Regions from separate parts of the Vreelandella sp. GE22 genome, predicted to be linked through region 1. Evidence: predicted binding sites of a transcription regulator. Region 1 holds the regulator's gene; each other region holds the start of a gene.
The links. Region 1 encodes sigma-54, which starts transcription at its own class of promoters, with help from an activator protein. Its sites were predicted from a motif close to TGGCACNNNNNTTGCTNT; they were not measured.

Region 1 (2,204 bases):
CCCTCAAGGCACGCCACATCGGGGTGCTAATCACCGACCACAACGTGCGCGAGACGCTGGATATCTGCGATATCGCCTATATCGTGGGTGACGGCCACATCATTGCAAGCGGTGACTCAACCGCCATTTTGAATAACCAGAAGGTTCGTGAGGTCTATCTGGGCGCCGATTTCCGCCTCTAAACCATCGCCAATCCTAAAGTTCCGTGTAGTGGCATATTTATTGCACTTGCGCCGGACCCCAACTCGCACTAGGGTGGAGCTTTACGAGTAACGAGTGGTTCTTCAATGGTCATGAAAGCCTCTTTACAGCTGCGTGTCGGCACGCAGCTGACCATGACGCCTCAACTGCAGCAGGCCATTGCCCTGCTACAGCTTTCCACCCTCGATCTTCGCCAGGAAATCCAGCAGGCGCTCGACGCCAACCCGTTGCTGGAACAAGAGGACGAGTTTGGCGAAGAGAGCGTGACCGAGACCGCCGAAGCCGAATGGGAAGAGAGCATCCCCAGCGAACTCTCCATCGATAGCGAGTGGTCCGACACCTATCAGGACATGGCGGCCAGCGCCGGCAGTGAGGGGCCGGATTTCGAGCGCCAGGCAGCAGGCCAAAGCCTGCATGGCCACCTGCTTTGGCAGCTGGCCATGACCGACGCCAGTGAGCGCGAATACGCCATTGCCGAAAGCCTGATCGACGCGCTGGACCCCAACGGCTACCTCACCCAGCCTCTCAACGATATTCGCGAAGGGCTCAAGGCCCAGGGGCTCGAGGGTTTGAGTCAGCGCGAGGTAGAAAACACGCTGATGCGTATGCAGCAGTTCGAACCCACCGGCGTTTTCGCCCGCGACCTTCGCGAATGTCTGATGCTCCAACTCGCCACCCTGGCCGACGACACGCCGCTTCTGGTGCCCGCCAAGCGCCTGGTGCGCCAGTTTCTCGAAGCGCTCGGCAAGGACGACATGCGCCTTTTGAAGCGCCGCCTGGGGCTTGACGACGAGCAACTCGATGACGTCATCGGACTGATCAGAAGCCTGGACCCGCGCCCGGGCAGCGCATATGGCATCACCAACGATAGCTACATCACTCCGGATCTAGTGGTACGCCACGATAACGAAGGCTGGCACCTCGAGCTCAACCCCGAGGCGCTTCCGCGGCTGCGCGTCCAGCCTGATTACGCAAGCCTGATCAAGCGGGCGGACAAGAGCCAGGACAACCAGTTTTTAAAAGAGCACCTACAAGAGGCTCGCTGGCTGATCAAGAGCCTTTCGAGTCGCAACGATACGCTGTTACGCGTCGGTCGCGAGATCATCGCCCGCCAGCTTGGCTTTTTGGAGCGCGGCGAAGAGGCCATGAAACCCTTGATACTCGCCGATATCGCCGAGGCCGTGGAGATGCACGAGTCGACGATTTCACGGGTGACGACGCAAAAATACATTCACACCCCCCGCGGCGTATTCGAGCTCAAGTACTTCTTCTCGAGCCAGGTGAGCGGTCATGATGGCAACGACAGCCACTCCAGCACGGCGATCCGCGCCCGGTTGAAAAAACTGATTCAAGAAGAGACGCCGGGCAAGCCGCTCTCGGACAGCCGCCTGGTGTCACTATTGGAAGATGGCGGTATTAGCGTAGCGCGGCGCACGGTGGCAAAATACCGCGAGGCCATGGGGATTCCCTCCTCCAGCGAACGGCGGCGTTTGCGTTAAAAAGTGAAACTGGCCGCCGGGGCTTTGCAACGGTAGAAAAAGGGTTACAATCAAAGGACAGTCCTGGATTAGGAGTACGTCGATGCAAGTCAATATTACGGGCCATCACCTGGAACTGACCGACGCTCTGCGCGATTACGTTAATGAAAAACTCGAACGTATCGAGCGTCACTACGACAATATCACCACCGTTCATGTCACGCTTTCCATCGAGAAAGAGCGTCAGCAGGCCGCCTGCACCCTCCATGCGGCCGGCGCCGATTTGCACGCCGAAGCCCAGGACAACGACATGTACGCCGCCATTGACGCGCTGGCCGACAAAATCGACCGCCAACTCGTAAAACACAAGGAAAAAGCACAAGCTCGCGCCCAGGGCGCTGGCGTGCGTTAAATCGATGACCCTGGAAACCATACTCCCCCCGGAGCGCGTGCTGTTCGACGTCCCCGGGGGCAGCAAAAAGCGCGTGCTGGAGTTCTTCAGCACCTTCATCGCCCAAAATACGC
Region 2 (2,204 bases), 1.7 Mb from region 1:
GCCAGAATCACCCAGAACGGGCTGTCGATGAAACCGATCAGGCGCACCGGGTCCGCCACCGTCTGCCCCACCAGGGACTCGGAGGCTGCCGTCATCACCACGCCAAGGGAGGCGAAGAAAAACATGGTCAGCGGCAGGCCGATGATCTGGCCGACGATTTGATCCTTCTGGCTTTTGGCGAAACGGCTAAAGTCGGGAATATTCAGCGAAAGCGTGGCCCAAAAGCCGACCATCGCGGTCAGGCCCGCAAAGAAGTAGCCGTAGACCGAGGCGCCTTCGGGCCGCGACGGTGGCTGCGCCAAAAGCGCGGTCATCGACATGTTCGGCCATGCCCACACCATCAAGCCAATGCCCACCAGCAACAGCAAAGGCGCGGCGAGCGTCTCCATCCATTTGATCGACTCCGCCCCGCGAATCACCACGTAAAGATTCATTGCCCCGAATACAAAAAAGCCGATCACCTCGCCGACCCCGCCAAGCGCCGCCCAGGCGGGAAACAGCGCCGACAGCAGCAGGTGAATGGCCAGGCCCCCGAACATAGTCTGAATACCGAACCAGCCACACCCCACCAGCGCGCGCACCAGACACGGCACGTTGGAGCCCAAAATGCCGAAGGAGGAGCGCAGCACGATCGGAAACGGAATGCCGAATTTGGTTCCGGGAAAGGCATTGAGCGTCAACGGCAGCAGCAAAATGACGTTGGCGAGAAAAATGGCAAACAGCGCCTCCCCCACACTCAAGCCAAAATACGCCGTTAATACGCCGCCCAGGGTATAGGTGGGCACGCAGATCGCCATGCCCACCCAAAGGGCGGCAATGTTCCATTTGCTCCAGGTGCGCTCGGCGGCGGTGGTGGGGGCGATATCCTCATTGAAGCGCGGGCTATCGCGCACGTCGTTATTCACTTCAAGCTCGATCAATCCTTCTCGATCCACCATCCGGGATGCTGAAACGGTCATGAGTTCCTCCTCGAAGAGCCACTGTCTATTATCGTTATTGAGTCAGCTAAAATCAGGTCATCTAAAACCAAGTCATCTGAAACCAGAGCAATAAGTGTGCCTAACCGTACACAACGGCGCATAACTTATTGATAAAAAGCTGACTTATTCGACAGTTAAAGCGCCTCTTTACAGTTGTTTTTATTTTATTGAGCGTTATTAAAAACCACTCGTTAAAGAGGGTACGCCTAAAAATAAAAAAGCACCACAAAAGCGCGGACTAACGTAAATAATTCTTAGAAAACACATTAAAGCCATGATTTTAATGAAGTAAAAAGATGACGGAAATAAGTGCATCGATTCACCAAGGTGGCAACCAATGACCTAAAACCAAGATTAATCATAAACTTACGGACACTTATAAAAACACTTGAAACAGCAGGGTTTATACAACTAATCTAAAAACTGTCTTCACGGACAGCTTTTAAAACAACAACGGCCTTTTGATTAAAAGAGGCTTAACAGCACGCCACTAACGCCAACAATACTTTCAACGGATAACCGCCTCATTGAGTGGGGCGGGGTGTGTGACGACGAGAGAGGGCTCTTGCATGCAAACAATGAAAATCGGCTTGATTCAAATGGGGCTAAAAGCGAGCACGGATGCCGACCCGGCAGAGATTCGCGATGCCATGAACGAGGCGCACCTGCCGATGATCGAGCAGGCCGCCGAGCAAGGCGTTCAGGTGCTCTGTTTTCAGGAGGTATTCAACCAACCGTACTTCTGCCCCAGCCAGGACGAAAAGTGGTACGCCGCTGCCGAAAAGGTGCCCGAGGGCCCCACCTGCCAGATGATGCAGAAACTCGCCGCCGAGCACCACATGGTCATCATCGTGCCGGTCTATGAAGAGACCGAAACCGGCGTTTACTACAACACCGCGGCGGTGTTCGACGCCGACGGCAGCTACTTGGGTAAATATCACAAAACGCACATTCCCCAGGTCGCCGGCTTCTGGGAGAAGTACTTCTTCAAACCGGGCCAGTCCAACTGGCCGGTCTTCGATACCGCTTTCGGCAAGATTGGCGTGTACATCTGCTACGACCGCCACTTCCCCGAAGGTTGGCGGGCGCTGGCACTTAACGGCGCCGAGGTCATCTTCAATCCTTCCGCCACGGTCGCCGGGCTTTCCCAATACCTTTGGGAGCTCGAACAACCCGCCTCCGCCGCCGCCAACGGCTGCTTCATCGCCGCCATCAACCGGGTGG
Region 3 (2,204 bases), 1.9 Mb from region 1:
TTTAAGCGTTGCCCGGGAGTACTTTCTCTACGCGGGCTGGCACGGCTACTTTCTGATTATCGCCATGCAGTTCTACGTGGCGTACTGGTTGTTTGCCCGCTGGCGGCTGTGGCGGTTCGACCCGGTGCCCGGGCTTTGGGTGAGCTGCGTGGTCAGCATGGCGTATTGGGGCACGGCCTATTGGCTCGAGGTGGCGCCGCCAGGCTATCTGCTTTGGGTCGCCCCGCTTGGCTGGGTGTATCTGTTCTTTTTGGCGCTGGTGCTGGTGCGCTACTACCAGCCGGTAGCGCAAGGCGCGACAAGACCCCGCCCGCCGCGCTGGATGCAAGCGTTCTCCTCCCCGGTTTGGCTGGCCGGGGCGGTGGCGCTGATCGTACTGGCAACGCTCCCCGGCTGGCTGGTGTTCACCTCCAAGGAGGTGTGGGTGATCCCGCTGTTCGTGTTGGCAACGCTTTGCGCCATGCGCTACCTGAAAGGGCGCCCCGCGCCTGCGTGGATGCGCACGATCAACCGCTACTCTTTCGGCATTTATCTCGCCCACCCGATGTTTTTTGCCATTGTCGATACGGTGGTCGGCGTAGAAACCCTGCCGCTTTTCCTTTACGCGCTGCTGTTGATCGTCGTGGGCGTCGTGGGTTCTATCGGGCTGAACAAGATCGCGAATACCACCACGTTGACCACCATGCTCTTTGGGAAGCGCTTGAAGGTGTAGCAAAGAGGCGATCACTCCGTGCTGGCGCACGCATTTGGTTCAATAAAGGTTTTTATGAACCATTTTGGTGCGCTTAAAAGTGGCTTCTGAGCCCCGTCCCGGGGGCGTTGATTTAGACGCGCAACATCAGGGCAGCTTTCGGGTTGAGAAAATCATTTTTAAAACAAAGGCTTGGTAAGTCACCATGCCATATTGGTGCAAAGTTGGCACGCTACATGCTTATTAAACGGCAACGGCTGGCGTCGTAGGCAAACGCCTCACAGCGTGCTACAACGATAGTCGGTTTATTTTAATCGCTGGTCACGGGGCCTGGTTTGAAACTCGCCCCAATGCGAATACACAACAAAGGCGTGCTATACGCTCGCGGCGTATCAACGGTTTTGTTCAACAATACGTTTAATAGATCGCTTAACAGTACACGCTTTAAGCCACGCTCATACCGGAGACGGAGAACAGTATGTCAGCCAAGACGCTCGCGCTAATCGAAGAAAATGAAGTCAAATGGGTAGACCTGCGTTTCACCGATACGCGCGGTAAAGAGCAGCACGTCACCGTACCGGCACGGGACGTGGACGAAGAGTTTTTTGAAAACGGTCAGATGTTCGATGGCTCCTCCATCGAAGGCTGGAAGGGCATCAACGAATCCGACATGATTCTGCGCCCGGAAGACGGCACCGGCTTTCTCGACCCCTTCACCGAAGATGCCACGCTGATTTTGCGTTGCGACATCATCGAGCCGGCCACCATGCAGGGTTACGATCGCGACCCGCGCTCCATCGCCAAGCGTGCCGAAGCCTATCTCGAGTCCACCGGCCTTGGCGACACCGCGTTTTTCGGCCCGGAACCCGAGTTCTTCATCTTCGACGAAGTACACTGGAAGACCGACATTCAGGGCTCCATGTACAAGATCTCCTCGGAAGAGGGCGCCTGGGCGACCGACAGCCAGATCGAAGGCGGCAACCTGGGCCACCGCCCGCGTGTGAAAGGCGGCTATTTCCCGGTTCCGCCGGTGGACAGCTTCCACGACATTCGTGGCGCAATGTGTAACACCCTTGAGGCGATCGGCCAGAGCGTCGAAGTGCATCACCACGAAGTGGCGAACGCCGGTCAGAACGAAATCGGCGTCAAGTTCAACACCCTGGTGAAGAAGGCCGACGAAGTTCAGGAAATGAAGTACGTGATCCACAACGTGGCCCACGCCTACGGCAAAACCGCGACCTTCATGCCCAAGCCCCTGGTCGGCGATAACGGCTCCGGCATGCACGTTCACCAGTCGTTCTGGAAAGATGGCGCCAACCAGTTCGCCGGCGACGAGTACGCGGGCCTTTCCGAAATGGCGCTTTACTACATTGGCGGCATCATCAAGCACGCCCGTGCCCTGAACGCCTTCACCAACGCTTCGACCAACTCCTACAAGCGTCTGGTGCCGGGTTTCGAAGCGCCGGTCATGCTGGCCTACAGTGCGCGTAACCGTAGTGCGTCGATCCGTATT
Region 4 (2,204 bases), 1.5 Mb from region 1:
TCGCCGCCGTGGTGGGGGTGATGATCTCGATCGTGGGCATCGACATGCAAACCGGCACCGAGCGCTTCACCTTTGGCTCGGCGCAGTTGCTCGACGGCATCGATTTCCTGGTGGTGGCGCTGGGTATCTTCGCCCTGGCCGAGGTGTTCTACATGCTGCTGCGCGGCGGCGGTGGCAAGGAAGCGCCGCGTAACGCCATCGGCTCGCTCAAGCTTACCCGCTCGGAAGTGGGGCAGATCGCCGGGCCGGTTAGCCGAAGCTCGGTGCTGGGCTTTTTCACCGGCGTGCTGCCGGGCGCGGGCGCCACGATCGGCTCGTTTTTGGGCTATAGCATGGAAAAACGCATCGCCAAAGACGGCGATACCTTCGGCAAGGGCAACATCAAGGGCGTAGCCGCGCCGGAAGCGGCCAACAACGCCGCCTGTACCGGCTCCTTCGTACCGCTTTTGACCCTGGGTGTCCCCGGCTCCGGCACCACGGCGGTGCTGCTGGGCGCGCTTCTGGTCATGGGCGTCACTCCGGGTCCGATGATGCTCGAACAGCGCCCGGACGTGTTCTGGGGCGTGGTGGCGAGTATGTACGTGGGCAACATCTTCTTGCTGGTGCTCAACCTGCCGCTGATTCCCTTGATCGCCAAGATACTCGATCTACCCCGGGCGATGCTGCTCTCGCTGATTCTGATATTTTGCATGATCGGCGTGTACGGCATGAGCTTCAGCGTGTTCGATCTACTGCTGCTGCTCGGATTTGGCCTGCTGGGTCTTGGCATGCGGCTGTTCGGCTTTCCCGCCGCGCCACTGATTCTTGCGCTGATTCTGGGCAATATCATGGAGGAGTCCATGCGTCGGGCGCTGCAGATCTCCGGCGGCGACTGGATGACCTTCGTCGAGAAGCCCATTTCGCTCTCGCTGCTCGCCATCGCGCTTTTGTCGCTTTTGCTGCCGCTACTCAAAAAGCGCCGCAAGCGCGCGGCGTAATCGAGTTTTCCCCTTTTGAGCGCCCGCTTCGGGCGCTTTTTTTATGCGTGTTCTCGGGGTATGGCCCATTGAGTCCTTGTGGTGCAGGCGCTCGTTTTGGTGCATATCGAGAGTGCAGTTTTTCAACGACGCCGCGCCGCGCTGGTGCGAACGCGCTCTCAGAAACGTGGTTTGTCACATTTAGCTCTTTGATATAAATGATTTTTGGTTGGCGTGGCCCACATTGGCGCACACCTTGCAATCGTTATAAGCGATACCTCGCGGGTTTTCACCACAAGGCCCGCCGCTCAAATAACGAGCCCTCCCCAAAGGGCGCAAGGAGATCCAAGTGGCCAAGCTAACGCATCCTCTTTCCCGCCGTTTCATGACCTCTCTACTGGCTGCCGCCGTCATGGGCGCCGGCGCCCAGGCCGTGGCCCAGGAGAGTAACGACCCGATCAAGGTCGGTATTCTCCACTCGCTTTCCGGCACCATGGCGATCAGCGAGTCGACGTTGAAAGACACTGTCGAGATGCTCATCCAGCAGCAAAACGACGCGGGCGGGCTGCTGGGCCGGGATCTTGAGGCCGTAGTGGTCGACCCGGCTTCCAACTGGCCGCTGTTCGCCGAGCGCGCCCGGGAGCTGCTCGCCCAGGAAGAGGTGGACGTCATTTTCGGCAACTGGACCTCGGTTTCGCGCAAGGCGGTGCTGCCGGTGGTCGAGGAGCTCAATGGCCTGCTCTTCTACCCGGTGCAGTACGAAGGCGAGGAGTCCTCGGAGAACGTCTTCTACACCGGTGCGGCCCCCAACCAGCAGGCAATTCCCGCCGTCGAGTACCTGATCAACGAAGTGGGCATCGAGCGCTTTGCGCTGATCGGCACCGACTACGTTTACCCGCGTACCACCAACCGTATTCTCGAAGCCTTCTTGAAGGACGAACATGGCATCGCGGATGAAGACATCATGGTCGACTACACGCCCTTCGGCCATTCGGACTGGCAGAACATCGTCTCCGAGATCCGCCGCTTCGGCGAAGAGGGCAAGCCCACCGCGGTGGTCTCCACCATCAACGGCGACGCCAACGTGCCGTTCTACCGCGAGCTTGCCAACCAGGGTATCGACGCCGCGGACATCCCGGTCATCGCCTTTTCGGTGGGCGAGCAGGAGCTTTCCGGTATCGACACCGGCCCGCTGGTCGGCCACCTGGCCGCGTGGAACTACTTCATGAGCGTGGACACCGACGAAAA

Region 2: a site for sigma-54 is predicted at 1,044-1,061, ahead of ACWHRL_RS02175 (NCS1 family nucleobase:cation symporter-1). Genes of this name have one in related genera too.
Region 3: a site for sigma-54 is predicted at 917-934, ahead of glnA (glutamate--ammonia ligase). Genes of this name have one in related genera too.
Region 4: a site for sigma-54 is predicted at 1,202-1,219, ahead of urtA (urea ABC transporter substrate-binding protein). Genes of this name have one in related genera too.

What each region holds. Positions count from the first base shown of each region.
Region 1 is NZ_OZ309110.1:2,129,148-2,131,351, forward strand. Features, by position in the region: gene lptB (LPS export ABC transporter ATP-binding protein) at 1-182, shown strand, start outside; gene ACWHRL_RS10210 (RNA polymerase factor sigma-54) at 288-1,700, shown strand; gene hpf (ribosome hibernation-promoting factor, HPF/YfiA family) at 1,783-2,091, shown strand; gene ACWHRL_RS10220 (PTS sugar transporter subunit IIA) at 2,096-2,204, shown strand, end outside.
Region 2 is NZ_OZ309110.1:438,704-440,907, reverse strand. Features, by position in the region: gene ACWHRL_RS02175 (NCS1 family nucleobase:cation symporter-1) at 1-959, opposite strand, end outside; gene ACWHRL_RS02170 (nitrilase-related carbon-nitrogen hydrolase) at 1,550-2,204, shown strand, end outside.
Region 3 is NZ_OZ309110.1:214,758-216,961, forward strand. Features, by position in the region: gene ACWHRL_RS01085 (acyltransferase family protein) at 1-712, shown strand, start outside; gene glnA (glutamate--ammonia ligase) at 1,170-2,204, shown strand, end outside.
Region 4 is NZ_OZ309110.1:3,599,104-3,601,307, reverse strand. Features, by position in the region: gene ACWHRL_RS16910 (tripartite tricarboxylate transporter permease) at 1-977, shown strand, start outside; gene urtA (urea ABC transporter substrate-binding protein) at 1,342-2,204, shown strand, end outside.